2 regions of the Actinomadura rubteroloni genome follow, and region 1 is predicted to be linked to the other one. Evidence: predicted binding sites of a transcription regulator. Region 1 holds the regulator's gene; the other holds the start of a gene.

Region 1 (7,214 bases):
CCACCCCGCCGAGTGGACGTACGCCAACATCGAGACCCAGGCCGAGTCGTTCCGGCGCTACGCCCCGTCCTTCGACTGGACGCGGCGCCTGCACACCTCCGACCCCGAGTACTACCGTTGGACGCAGTGGCTGTTCCTGCGCTTCTACGAGCGCGGGCTGGCCTACCGCAAGGGCGGGCAGGTCAACTGGTGCCCCAACGACCAGACCGTCCTGGCCAACGAGCAGGTCGTCGGCGGCCACTGCGAGCGCTGCGGCGCGCTGGTGGAGCGGCGCGTCCTGACCCAGTGGTACTTCAAGATCACCGACTACGCCGACCGGCTGCTGGACGACATGGACCAGCTCGAAGGCGGCTGGCCCGAGCGCGTCCTGCTGATGCAGCGCAACTGGATCGGCCGCTCCACCGGCGCGGACGTGGACTTCGTCATCGAGGGCCGCGCCGAGCCCGTCACCGTCTACACGACGCGTCCGGACACGCTGCACGGCGCGACGTTCATGGTCGTCGCGGCCGACGCGCCGCTGGCCGAGCAGGTCGTCGCGCCCGAGCAGCGCGCCGCGTTCGAGGCCTACCGCGAGGAGGTGTCGCGCGAGAGCGAGATCGAGCGGCTGTCCACCGAGCGCGAGAAGACCGGCGTGTTCCTCGGCCGGTACGCGGTGAACCCGGTGAACGGCGAGCGGATCCCGGTGTGGGCGTCGGACTACGTCCTGGCCGAGTACGGGCACGGCGCGATCATGGCGGTGCCCGCGCACGACCAGCGCGACCTGGACTTCGCGCTGAAGTTCGGGCTGCCGGTCCGCGTCGTCGTGGACACCGGCGCGCCCGACCCCGCGGCGACCGGCGTCGCCACGCCCGGCGAGGGCACGCTGGTCAACTCCGGGCCGGTGGACGGCCTGGGCAAGGCCGACGCCATCGCCCGGACGGTCGAGCTGCTGGCCGAGCGCGGCACCGGACGCGCCGCCGTCAACTTCCGGCTGCGCGACTGGCTGGTCTCGCGGCAGCGGTTCTGGGGCTGCCCGATCCCGATCGTGCACTGCCCGGCGTGCGGCGAGGTGCCCGTCCCCGAGGACGAGCTGCCCGTGCGGCTGCCCGACGACCTGCGCGGCTCGGACCTGGCGCCCAAGGGGACGTCCCCGCTGGCCGCCGCCGAGCAGTGGGTCAACGTCGACTGCCCGAAGTGCGGGGGCGCCGCCAAGCGCGACTCCGACACGATGGACACCTTCGTGGACTCGTCCTGGTACTACTTCCGGTACTGCTCGCCGGACTACACCGACGGGCCGTTCGACGTCGAGGCCGTCCGCCGCTGGATGCCCGTCGACCGCTACACCGGCGGCGTCGAGCACGCGATCCTGCACCTGCTGTACAGCCGGTTCTTCACCAAGGTCCTGTACGACATGGGCCTGGTGGACTTCACCGAGCCGTTCAAGCAGTTGCTCAACCAGGGGCAGGTCGTCAACGGCGGCAAGGCGATGTCCAAGTCGCTGGGCAACGGCGTCGACCTGGGCGAGCAGATCGGCGAGTACGGCGTGGACGTCGTCCGGCTGGCGATGCTGTTCGCCGGCCCGCCCGAGGACGACATCGACTGGGCCGACGTGTCCCCGCAGGGCATGGCGAAGTTCCTGTCGCGCGTGCACCGCGTCGCGTCCGAGGTCGCGTCCGCGCCCGGCGCCGACCCCGCCGCCGGGGACCGCGAGCTGCGCCGCGTCACGCACCGGACGATCGAGGAGGTCACCGGGCTGGTCGAGGCCACCCGGTTCAACGTCGCGATCGCCCGGCTGATGGAGCTGGTCTCGGCCGCCCGGCGCGCGATCGACTCCGGGCCCGGCGCCGCCGACCCGGCCGTCCGCGAGGCCGCCGAGACCGTCGCCGTCCTGCTGTCGCTGTTCGCGCCCTACACGGCCGAGGAGGCGTGGGAGCGGCTGGGCCGCACCGCGCCCGTCGTGACGGCCGGCTGGCCCGCGGTGGACCCGGCGCTGCTCGTCCAGGAGTCGGTGACGTGCGTCGTGCAGGTCGCGGGCAAGGTCCGGGACCGGCTGGACGTGGCGCCCGGCATCGACGCGGGCGAGCTGGAGGCGCTCGCGCTGGCGTCCGAGCGGGTCGTGGAGGCCCTGGCCGGAGCGGAGATCGCCAAGGTGATCGTCCGCGCGCCCAAGATCGTGAACATCGTGCCGCGCCGCTGAGCACGCGCGAAAGCCCCGTCCGGGACGTCCGGGCGGGGCTTTCGCGTGTCCGTGCTCGGGGACGGAATCACGGGGCCGTTCGGGGCCGTCGCACTGGACGGTTTGTCAATGCGGGAAAGATTTCGGTCCGCCGGACGGGAACGCCGTGGTATGTCAGGATTCTCCCGTCACATCTTGCGGAGAACCGCGACCACACGTCCCAGAACCGACGCTTCGTCACCCGGAATCGGGTCATACGCCGGGTTCTGCGGCATCAACCAGATATGGCCGTCCCTGTGCTTCAGCGTCTTCACGGTGGCCTCGCCGTCGATCATCGCGGCGACGATGTCGCCCTGCTCCGCGACCGGCTGCTGCCGGACGACCACCCAGTCGCCGTCGGCGATGGCCGCGTCGATCATCGAGTCGCCGGTGACCTTGAGCAGGAAGTGCGTGCCCTCGCCGACGAGCTGCTTGGGCAGCGTGAAGACGTCCTCGACGGCCTCCTCGGCGAGGATCGGGCCGCCCGCCGCGATCCGGCCGACGAGCGGCACGTACGCGGGCGCGGGCCGCGTCCCGGCCGGCTCGGCGCCGTCGACGTCCTCGGCGGTGCGCACCGGCGTCGCGCCCGGCACCCGCACCTCGACCGCGCGCGGACGGTTCGGGTCGCGCCGCAGGTAGCCCTTGCGCTGGAGGGTGCGGAGCTGGTGGGACACGCTGGAGGTGCTCGTCAGGCCGACGGCCTCCCCGATCTCGCGCATCGACGGCGGGTAGCCGCGCCGCTGGACCGAGTCGCGGATGACCTCGAGGACCATGCGCTGCCGCTGGGTCAGCCCGCTTCCCTCGCCGGAACCGTCGGGCAGCTCCCGGGCCTTGCTCATCGCTCGTCGCCTCCAGGCGGTCGGATCCGTCACTCCTCGTCCAGGGAACGCTACCGCCTCCACGACCGATGATCAAACAATTGTTCGAAGAAGATGCTCGCCTTCCCCCACTGCCGTGCGATAGAACATCGTACACACGTTCGATCGAAAATGCATTCGAAACGTCGGGTGCGGACCGGTCGCGGAGGGGCAGAGATGGGTGATTCGCTCCAGCGGGGACAGGTGGCGGTGTGCGGCGGCGGCCTCGTCGCCGGGCACGAGGAGCGCGGTGCTCCCGAGGACGGCGCGCGGCGGGGGTTCCCGCGCCGCCGGGGGCATCTGCGACTGATCATCGGCGGGCGCGGCGAACCGCTGGCGGACGTCCCGGCGTTCGTGGCGCCCCGCGTCGTGCGCCGGGCCGAGGCGCGGGCCGTGAGCCGGCCGGAGGGGCGGCCGGGGCTGCGGCTGACGCGGCGCGGACGGATCGTCGTCGGCGTCCTCGCGGCGGGGGTCGCGCTGGCCGTGCTGTGGCCCGTCGCCGGCGCGCTGCACGCCGGGACGCCGCCGAGCCCGCGGCCCCGGCCCGTCCGGGACGCCGCCCGCACCGCGACGGTCGTCGTGGGCGAGCGCGACACGCTCTGGGACATCGCCGTCCGGGCGGACCCGCACGGCGACCCGGGCGCGACCGTCCGGCGGATCCGCGACCTCAACGGGATGTCGGGGTCGATCGTCCAGCCCGGGAGCAGGTTGCGGGTCCCCGCCCGCTGACCCGCGCGGCGGGAGTAAGTTGCTGCGCCGGCGCGACACGCCGGAATGGTGCGCGCGAGGTCCGATGTGATCAGGGTCTACGCGCGGGACGCCAGGTCAGAGTTGCGTAGCGTGCGTCGGCGCCCTACGGTTGACCACAACATCTAGTAGTCGACGCGGTATCATTAACCACAGATTGTGGTCGTGTGACGTCCGTGTGACGCGGCCTTGCGTCAGGGGAGAGGAAGACACGTGCACTGCCCGTTCTGCCGCAACCCCGACACCAAGGTCATCGACAGCCGCTCCGCCGACGACGGGGCCGCCATCCGGCGGCGCCGCTCGTGCCCGGAGTGCGGCAAGCGGTTCACGACCCAGGAGAACGTGCTCCTCATGGTGGCCAAGCGCAGCGGCGTCACCGAGCCCTTCTCCCGGGAGAAGATCATCGCGGGGGTGCGCCGGGCCTGCCAGGGGCGGCCCGTCGGCGAGGACGCGCTGGCCCAGCTCGGCCAGCGGGTCGAGGAGGCGCTCCGGGGGACCGGCTCGGCCGAGATCCCCTCGCACCAGGTGGGCCTGGCGATCCTCGGGCCGCTCGGCGAACTCGACGAGGTCGCCTACCTGCGCTTCGCGTCCGTCTACCGGTCCTTCGAGTCCCTGGACGACTTCGCCCGGGAGATCGAGGACCTGCGCGGGCGCACTCCTGGAGAACACGCGCCGCCCCGGTGAGCGGCGGATCGGCACAACAGCACTGAGAACGGACAGCCCGGGGACGCCATCGTCCTCCGGGTTCAATCGTCCTGGACAGGACCCGGCGGGAGGGTCCGGAGGGGGAAGCCCATGACCGAGACGGTGAGCGGATCGTCGGCCCGGCGCGGCAAGGGAGGCCGCAAGGGCCTCAAGGTCGAGCGGATCTTCACGACGGAGGGCGTGCATCCGTACGACGAGATCCGCTGGGAGCGGCGCGACGTCGTCATGACCAACTGGCGCGACGGCTCGGTCAACTTCGAGCAGCGCGGCGTCGAGTTCCCCGACTTCTGGTCGCTGAACGCGGTCAACATCGTCACGTCGAAGTACTTCCGCGGCGCCGTCGGCACGGCCGCGCGCGAGTGGAGCCTGAAGCAGCTCATCGACCGCGTCGTCCGTGCCTACGTGGACACGGGCCTCGCGGAGGGCTACTTCGCGTCCTCGGCCGACGCCGAGATCTTCGAGCACGAGCTGACCTACGCCCTGGCCCACCAGCTCTTCAGCTTCAACTCTCCCGTCTGGTTCAACGTCGGCACCAAGTCCCCGCAGCAGGTCTCGGCGTGTTTCATCCTGTCGGTGGACGACACGATGGAGTCGATCCTCGACTGGTACAAGGAGGAGGGGATCATCTTCAAGGGCGGGTCGGGCGCCGGACTCAACCTGTCGCGGATCCGCTCGTCCAAGGAACTGCTGTCGTCCGGCGGGACGGCGAGCGGGCCGGTGTCGTTCATGCGCGGCGCGGACGCGTCCGCCGGGACGATCAAGTCGGGCGGCGCGACCCGCCGGGCCGCCAAGATGGTCGTGCTGGACGTGGACCACCCCGACGTGGCCGAGTTCATCGAGACCAAGGCGCGCGAGGAGGACAAGATCCGCGCGCTGCGCGACGCCGGGTTCGACATGGACCTCGGCGGCCGGGACATCGCGAGCGTCCAGTACCAGAACGCCAACAACTCGGTGCGCGTGTCCGACGAGTTCATGCGCGCGGTCGAGGAGGACGGCGAGTTCGGGCTGCGGTCGCGGCTGAGCGGCGAGGTCATCGAGAAGGTCCGCGCCAAGGACCTGTTCCGGCTGATGGCCAAGGCGGCGTGGGGGTGCGCCGACCCGGGCATCCAGTACGACGACACGATCAACGACTGGCACACCAACCCCGAGACCGGCCGCATCACCGCGAGCAACCCGTGCTCGGAGTACATGTCGCTGGACAACTCGTCCTGCAACCTCGCGAGCATCAACCTGCTGAAGTTCCTCGGCGCGGGCAACGTGTTCGACGTCGAGCGGTTCGCCAAGCTCACCGAGCTGATCATCACGGCGATGGACATCTCGATCACGTTCGCCGACTTCCCGACCGAGAAGATCGCGCGGACGACGCGGGACTACCGGCAGCTCGGCATCGGCTACGCCAACCTCGGCGCGCTGCTCATGGCGAGCGGGCACGCCTACGACTCCGAGGGCGGGCGGTCGCTCGCCGCCGCGATCACGTCGCTGATGACGGGCGTCGCCTACCGGCGGTCGGCGGAGCTGGCGGGGATCGTCGGCCCGTACGAGGGGTACGCGCGCAACGCCGACGCCCACAAGCGGGTCATGCGCAAGCACGCCGCCGCCAACGACGACCTGCGGACGCTGGACGCGGTGGACCGCGCCGTCCACAAGGCCGCCACCCGCCAGTGGGCCGAGTGCCTGAAGCTCGGCGAGCGCAACGGCTACCGCAACGCGCAGGCGTCGCTGCTCGCGCCGACCGGCACCATCGGCCTGATGATGGACTGCGACACCACCGGCATCGAGCCCGACCTCGCGCTGATGAAGTTCAAGAAGCTCGTCGGCGGCGGGTCCATGCAGATCGTCAACCAGACGGTGCCGCGCGCCCTCACCCAGCTCGGCTACCAGCAGGAGCAGATCGAGGCGATCGTCGAGTACATCGCCGAGAACGGGCACGTCGTGGACGCGCCGGGGCTGCGTCCCGAGCACTACGAGGTGTTCGACTGCGCGATGGGCGAGCGGGCGATCAGCCCGATGGGGCACGTCCGGATGATGGCGGCGGTGCAGGCGTTCCTGTCCGGGGCGATCTCCAAGACCGTCAACATGCCGGAGCAGGCGACGATCGAGGACATCGAGCGCGTCTACTTCGAGGGCTGGAAGCTCGGCCTGAAGGCGCTCGCGATCTACCGCGACAACTGCAAGGTGGGCCAGCCGCTGTCGGCGGCGGGCAAGAAGGAGACCGCCGCTCCCGCGGCCGTGGCCGAGCCGGCCGAGGTGCGGCCCGTCCGCAAGCGGCTGCCCAAGCAGCGTCCGGCGACCGTGACGCGGTTCTCGGTGGCGGGCGCCGAGGGCTACATGACGGCGTCGTCCTACCCCGACGACGGGCTCGGCGAGGTCTTCCTCAAGCTCGGCAAGCAGGGGTCGACGCTCGCGGGCGTCATGGACGCCTTCTCGATGGCGATCTCCATCAGCCTCCAGTACGGCGTGCCGCTGGAGACGTGGGTGGAGAAGTTCACGAACATGCGGTTCGAGCCGGCCGGGATGACCGACGACCCCGACATCCGCATGGCGACGTCGGTGATGGACTACATCTTCCGCCGGCTGGCGCTGGACAACATGCCGTACGAGCAGCGCGCCGAACTCGGCATCTTCACCGCCGAGGAGCGCGCGCGGCAGGCCAGCGGCGAGGACCCGGCCGCGCTGCGCGCCGAGGACCACGACGCGCTGGCGCAGTCGGC
Region 2 (7,214 bases), on a different contig from region 1:
GGTGCGGGCGGCGGCCGACGGCGCGGCGCTGATCTCCCCCTCGATCACCGTGCGGCTGCTGCAGCGGCTCGCGACGCCGCCCGCCGTGCCCCGGACGCCGCGCGAGAGCCCGACCGACCGGGAGCTGGACGTGGTGCGGCTCGTCGCGCGCGGCCGGACGAACGAGGAGATCGCGGCCGAGCTGTTCGTGTCGCCGTCCACGGTGAAGACGCACCTCGGGAGCGTCCAGCGCAAGCTCGCGGCGCGCAACCGCGTCGAGGTCGCGGCGTGGGCGTGGGAGTCCGGGCTGGCGGGTCGTTAGGTGGCGCCCGAGTCGCTGGCGGGCTTCCCGACGCCGGTGCTCGTACTGTGGATCGTCGCGGCGACGGGGTGGGGCGCGGTCCTCGCGGGGCTGCGCGCGGGCCTGCCCGGCCGGACGCGCGGTCCGGCGGTGTTCGCGCACGTCCTGACGGCCCCGGCGGCGCTGCTGGCGCCGGCCCTGGTCGGGTTCGGCGCGCTGCCGCTGACGGTCGGGGTCGCGGCGGCGTGGTGGGCGCTGGCGCTGACGACGGGCTTCCGGCCGCAGCGGCTGGTGGCGGCGGGCGGGTGGGGACGGCTCGCGTTGTTCCTGGTCGTGGCGGTGCCGGGCGCCGTGGCCGGGACTCATCTCGTCCTCTGACCCGCTTAATCGGACGATGTCCGGTCATGCGTTACGTAGGATCGGGATACGTGCGGGCAAATGCGCCAGGGAGGTGAGGTCATGCCGTGTGCGCTCTGCGGCGACATCATCCCCCGCGAAGTGGTGCGCTGTCCGCACTGCGGCGCCTGGGCCCGGCGCCGGGACTTCCGCGCGGTCGGCGTGGCGGTGTTCCTCCTGCTCGGCTTCAACGCCTTCATCGCGCTCGGGTCGGGGATCAGCCTGCTGCGCGCGGGCGGCCCGCTGCGCGGCGAGACCCACGACACCTATGACCCGGTGAACACCGGGAGGGTCCTCGCGCCGTACGCGGACGTGTTCGTCGTCTGTGCGGTCCTCGCGGGCATGACCGGGCTGCTGTACCTCGGCTGGCTGTGGCGGGCGCACCGGCAGTCGCCCGGACCGCACCGCCACCACCGCGTCTGGGTGGTGTTCGGGTGGGTGTGCCCGGTCGTGAACCTGTGGGTGCCGCCGCGCGTGGTGTACGACGTGTGGGTCAACAGCGGCCGGTACCGGACGACGGAACGCCAGGTGGCGGGCGCGGTCGTGGCGGGCTGGTGGACGTTCCTGCTGTCCGGCGCGCTGCTGGCCCGGCTGTTCGCGGTGGCCGACGTCGAGACGCTCGCCGACGCCCGGTTCGACGTCCACCTCGGCGTCGCGGCGGCGGCGTGCCAGGCGCTCGCCGCCGCGTTCTGCATGGTCACGGTCTTCCAGATCACCCGGCTGCAACTGCTGCGCGGCGACTAGTCCCAGACGGCCGTGAGCGTCCACGCGCCGCCGGACGGCTCGTGCCGCAGCTCGTACACCGCGAGCCCGTCCCCGGCGGACGCCTCGACCCGCCAGTAGTCCAGCCGGACCTCGCCGGCGGGCGGGTCCCGCCACCAGTCCGGCGTGAGGACCCAGTGCTCCAGCACCCGCCGCACCGCGTGGGCGCGGCCCTGCCAGACGAACTCCGACGGCTCCCCGCCGCTCGTCGCGACCGCCACCGGATCGGCGAACACGCGCGTCATCCACTCCCCCCGTCCCTGTCGTGTCATCGCCGCACGGGGGAAGTCATGCGGAACGCTCGAACATGTGTTCGGCAGGCCGAGTCTAGGGAACGCCGCCGCCGGGGAGCAAGGCGGGGTGGGACGAAACATCAGGTCAGAAGGTGTGCGATGGCCTCCGCGGCATGGTCGACGGCGGTCACGTCGGCGTAGCCCCCGCCCGTCCACAGGTACGACCAGCCCGCCCCGGTGGGCATCGCGACGATCATCACCTGCTGCCCGGAGCGCGGCCCGGTGACCGCGAGGACCGACTCCCCCGGCCCCGCCAGGCGCCAGTGCAGCCCGCGCGCACCGACCGCGCGGGCGAGCAGCGCGAGATGACGCCGACGCATCTGCGCCGGTTCTTGGGCACGGGCTACGGACACCGTGATCAGCCGCCTCGGGGTGAAGGTTCGCCGCCGGTCGCCCGGCGACGAGGGGGTGGCGCGCACCGCGCGACCCGGGTCGCGCGGGGCTCAGTCGGCTCATTCTTGCCCGCGCGTAACGTGGCGGTCACGGAACAGAGGGTCACGAGATGCTTACGCGGGCGGCCGACGGGGACGGGTCCGAGCCCGGCGTGATAGACCCACTAAGAAAAAGCGAGCACCGCGCGAAGGAGTCCCTCGATGACCGCCGCCCCCGGTCCCGGTCTGCCCGATCCCGAGGCCGCCGGCACGGTCCCCGCCGCCGGGCTGCGCGAGCGCAAGAAGCAGCGCACCCGGCTCGCGCTCATCGACGCCGCGCTCGACCTGTTCCTGCGCAAGGGCTACGAGGAGACGACGATCGACGAGATCGTCGCGGCCGTCGAGGTGTCCCAGCGGACGTTCTTCCGCTACTTCGCCACCAAGGAGGACGTCGTCACCGCGTTCCTCACCGACTTCGACCAGGTGCTGATCACGGCGGTCCGCGCGCGGCCCGCCGACGAGCGGCCGTTCACCGCGCTGGTCGAGGCGATGCGGGCGATGCTGCGCGCGGTGGCCGAAACCGGCCCGGACGAGACGGGACGGTTCCGCCGCGTCCAGCAGGTCGTGGAGGCCAACCCGTCCCTCATGGCCGCGCAGATGGCCCGGTTCCACGAGACCGAGGAGACGCTGGCGCGGGTCGTCGCCGAGCGCGAGGACGTCGACCCCGGGGACCCGCGGGCGGCGCTGATCGTGGCGTTCCACTCGGCGGCGATCCGGGTCGCGTTCGACCAGTGCGCGCGGCTCGACGTGTGGGACCCGGCGGCCATCGCCCGCCGCATGACCGACCTCGCCGGCATCGCCCGCGAGACCATGCGCGACTGGACCTGAATTCCGATTCCTCCCGGCGCGTACGGGACGGCTATGGTTTCCCCACAGCTCCCCGAGAAACCTCCCAGGACCTCTCCATGACCTCGTACGCACGAGAGAACGACGCGCTCGGCACCGGCGATCCGCGGGAACTCGGCCCGTACCGGCTGCTGTCGCGGCTCGGCCGGGGCGGTATGGGCACCGTCCTGCTCGGCGAGGACGCGGCGGGCCGCCGGGTCGCCGTCAAGGTCATCAACCCCGAGCTGGCCGGGGAGGCGGCGTTCCTGGAGCGGTTCCGGCGCGAGGTCACCGCGGCGCGGCGGGTCCGCCGGTTCTGCACCGCGCCGGTCGTGGACGCCGAACTGGACCGCGAGCCGCTGTACGTCGTCACCGAGTTCATCGACGGGCCGACGCTGGAGCACGCCGTCGCCGAGCGCGGGCCGCTGCCCGGTTCGGACCTGGAGGGCCTCGCGGTCGGCGTCGCGACCGCGCTCGCCGCGATCCACGGAGCCGGGATCGTCCACCGGGATCTGAAGCCCGCGAACGTCCTGCTGTCGTCCACCGGCCCGCGCGTGATCGACTTCGGGATCGCGCGGGCGCTGGACGCGGCGGATGGCCCCACCCGCACCGGCCAGTTCGTCGGCACCCCGAACTACCTGCCGCCCGAGCTGCTGCGCGGCGAACCGGTCACGCCCGCGTCCGACGTGTTCTCCTGGGGCTGCGTCGTCGCGTACGCGGGCACCGGCCGCGCCCCGTTCGACGGCGCGACGATGCCGCAGATCCTGTACCGCGTCGCGCACGAGCCGCCCGCGCTGGACGGCCTGGACCCGGCCCTCCGCGACGTCGTCGCCGCCGCCCTGCACAAGGACCCCCGGCAGCGGCCGACGGTGGACGACCTGCTGAGCCGTCTCGTCGGGCACCCGCGCCCGAACCCCGAGCGGATCGCCGAGACCGTCCAGTCATCGTGGCACGGCCCCGCCTACGACCAGACGATGCAGACCCGCCGCGTCTCCGCCGACCCCACCCGCCACGACCCGCCCCCGCCGCGCGGGTTCCCGGGCAAGCCGCTGGCGCTCGGCGCGGCGGCGGTCGCGCTCGTGCTGGTCGCAGGGATCGGGGCGTGGGCGGCGCTGCGTCCGTCCGGGCCGCCGACCGACACCGCGAGCGTGTTCAGCGACGACTTCAGCCAGACCGCGTCCGGCTGGTCCGGGAGCGCCTACACCCCGCCCGCGCCGGACGAGGGCTATGAGGGCGGCCACTACCGCATCGACCTGAACGACTCCACCGACTCGGCCGTCACCGACTCGCCGATCGACGTCGGCAAGCGCCCGCTGCCCGTCCGCGAGCTGGTCACGGTGAAGGTCGAGGTCACCGGCGGCCCCGACTACGGGCAGTTCGGCGTCTACTGCCGCAGCTCGCAGGGGAAGACGAACCTGCTGCCGTCCTACCGGTTCCTCGTCCGGCGCGACGGCAAGGGGACCGTCCTGCGCAAGGCCACGCCCGACGGCGGCTCCAAGGAGCTGTACTCCTCCGGCGACGCGCCCGGCTACCGGCCCGGCGAGCAGAACACCGTCCAGTTCGCCTGCGAGCAGGACGGCGGCAAGATGCGGCTGCGGGCCTGGCTGAACGGCACGCGCGCGGCGTCCGCGACCGACGACGACCGGATCCTCCCGAACGGGAACGCCGGCCTGACCGTCGCACGCGCGGGACAGTCCAACGCGATGGTGACCGTCCTGTTCGACGACTTCGAGATCTCCGAGATCCACTGACGTCCGCGTGAACGGCCGCCCCGAGGCGATCAGTCCTTGCGGCCGGTGGTGGCGATGGCGACGCCGAGGCCGATCATCATGAGGCCGCCGGTGCCGCCGACGGCCGACAGGCGGCGGGGCGAGCGGGCGAACCAGGCGCGGGCCGTCCCGGCTGCGAGGCCCCACAGGCCGTCGCAGAGCAGCGCGAGCAGGCAGAAGACCAGGCCGAACACGAGCATCTGCGCGGGCACGCCGCCGCGCGCCGGGTCGGCGAACTGGGGCAGGACGGCCGCGAAGAACACGAGCGTCTTCGGGTTCGTGACGCCGACGACGAAGCCCTGCCGCAGGGCCCGCGACGTCCCGACCGGCCCGGCGACCGCGTCGGCGGCCTCGGCGAGGGAGCGCCGGTGCCGGAACGCCTGGACGCCCAGGTACACGATGTAAGCAGCGCCGCACAGCTTCAGGACCGTGAACACGACGAGCGAACGCGCGACGACCGACCCGACACCGAACGCGACGGCTGTGGTGAGGACGAGCGCGCCCAGTTCGTTGCCGACGACGCCGGTCAGGGCGACGCGGCGGCCGTGCGCCAGAGCGCGGCCGACCACGAACAGGACGCTCGGCCCCGGCACCAGGATGATCAGCAGCGCCAGGGCCGAGAAGGCGAGGAGGTTTCCGGGGGCGACCATGACCGGCACCCTAATGACCCGGCTCGCCAGGCAAAACAGGATTTATACCGACGACCGCTCCCGCGCGTCCACCGCGGCCGACGCGACCGAAGGCCGCTCCAGCCGCGCCGACGCCACCGCCGCCGCGAGCCCGCCCGCCCCGAGCAGCGCCGCCACCCACAGCGGCGCCGTATAACCGAGCCCCGCACCGATCGCGGCCCCCGCCAGCGCGGGGCCGACCGTGTTCCCGAGGTTGAACGCCGCCACGTTGGCCGCCGACGCGAGCGTCTGCGCGTCCGAGGCGGTGGCGAGCACCCGCGACTGGAGCGCCGGGATCGTCGCGGACGCCACGACGCCGAACACCGCGAGCGTCACCACGGCCGTCACCTTGCCGTGCGCGGTGACCAGCAGGACGAGCGACGTCACGGCCAGCGCCGCGACCGTCACGTACACGCTGGCCAGCGGCGCGCGGTCGGCGTAGCGTCCGCCGAGCAGCCCGCCCGCGAGCATCCCGACGCCGAGCAGGGTGAGGACGAGCGGCACCGCGCCGGAGGAGAACCCGGTGACGTCCGTCAGCAGCGGCGCGACATAGGTGATCACGGCGAGCGCGGGCGCCCAGCCGAGCGCGGTGGTGAGCAGGACGAGCCAGACCCGTCCGCGCCGGAACGCGCCGAACTCGCCGCGGATCCCGGCCGCCGGACGCGGCGAACGCGGCACGAGCGCGGCGATCCCGGCGAACGCCAGCACGCCGACGACCGCGATCACCCAGAACGTGGCGCGCCAGCCGAACCGCTGCCCGACGGCCGTCCCGAGCGGGACGCCGAGCACGTTGGCGAGGCTCAGCCCGGCGAACATGAGCGCGATGGCGCTGGCGCGCTTCTCCGGCCGCACCAGCCCGGCCGCGACGACCGACCCGACGCCCATGTACGCGCCGTGCGCGAACGACGCGACGATCCGCGCGCCGAGCAGCGCGAGGAACCCCGGCGCCAGCGCGGACAGGACGTGCGCGGCGACGAACAGCCCGACGAGCCCGAGCAGCATCCCCTTGCGGGGCAGCCGGGCGCCGAGGGCGGTGACGAGCGGGGCGCCGACGACCGTCCCGAACGCGTAGCCGGAGACCAGCAGGCCCGCCGCCGGGATGGACGTGTGGAAGTCGGCGGCGAGGTCGGGCAGCAGCCCGGCGATGACGAACTCGGTGGTGCCGATCCCGAACGCGCCGAGCGCGAGGGCCAGCAGGGCGAGGGGCATGACGGTCCTCCGGTAGGATTACCGGCGTACGCCGATAGCGAGCTGAAGCATTAATTGCAGACGCCGACTATCTCAGCACGCAACTAGCGTGCGCGGCAAACGCGCAGGAAGGTGAGCCGTGTCACGTCCGGACGACGCGCGGGCCCGCGGCTGGCGGACGCTCGCCGCGCTCCAGGCCCGCATCGAGGACCGCATCGAACGGTCGCTGCAGGCCGAGCACGGCCTGAGCGTCAACGAGTTCTGCGTGCTCCACCACCTCGCCGGCCCCGACGGGCCGCACACGCGGATGCAGGAACTCGCGGCACGGCTCGTCCTCAGCCAGAGCGCGACGACCCGGCTCGTCACCCGGCTGGAGGAGCGCGGCCTGCTCACCCGCGTCATCTCCGCCGAGGACAGGCGCGGCATCTACGCCCAGGTCACCGACGAGGGACGCGCGCTGGAGCTGCGCGCCGCCCCCACCCACAACGCCGCGCTGGAGGACGCGCTCGCGCAGGCCGCCGACCTGCCCGAGCTGACGCCGCTGGTCCGCGCGCTGGAGTCCCTCGCCGACCTGAAGGTGTGATCAGGCGCCGCGCCCGGTC

The links. The regulator LexA, encoded in region 1, represses DNA repair genes until DNA is damaged. The targets are predictions, from matches to a motif close to TCGAACANNTGTTCGA.
Region 2: the regulator LexA is predicted to act here: its motif matches at 1,740-1,755, upstream of BTM25_RS10460 (DUF6504 family protein).

Annotation. Positions count from the first base shown of each region.
Region 1 is NZ_MTBP01000004.1:24,797-32,010, forward strand. Features, by position in the region: gene leuS (leucine--tRNA ligase) at 1-2,176, shown strand, start outside; gene lexA (transcriptional repressor LexA) at 2,344-3,033, opposite strand; gene BTM25_RS24385 (LysM peptidoglycan-binding domain-containing protein) at 3,229-3,780, shown strand; gene nrdR (transcriptional regulator NrdR) at 4,012-4,482, shown strand; gene BTM25_RS24395 (vitamin B12-dependent ribonucleotide reductase) at 4,594-7,214, shown strand, end outside.
Region 2 is NZ_MTBP01000001.1:2,351,191-2,358,404, reverse strand. Features, by position in the region: gene BTM25_RS10475 (response regulator) at 1-301, shown strand, start outside; gene BTM25_RS10470 (hypothetical protein) at 302-658, shown strand; gene BTM25_RS10465 (DUF4328 domain-containing protein) at 740-1,420, shown strand; gene BTM25_RS10460 (DUF6504 family protein) at 1,417-1,683, opposite strand; gene BTM25_RS10455 (hypothetical protein) at 1,812-2,051, opposite strand; gene BTM25_RS10450 (TetR/AcrR family transcriptional regulator) at 2,325-2,990, shown strand; gene BTM25_RS10445 (serine/threonine-protein kinase) at 3,068-4,738, shown strand; gene BTM25_RS10440 (LysE family translocator) at 4,768-5,406, opposite strand; gene BTM25_RS10435 (MFS transporter) at 5,449-6,633, opposite strand; gene BTM25_RS10430 (MarR family winged helix-turn-helix transcriptional regulator) at 6,752-7,195, shown strand; gene BTM25_RS10425 (class I adenylate-forming enzyme family protein) at 7,196-7,214, opposite strand, start outside.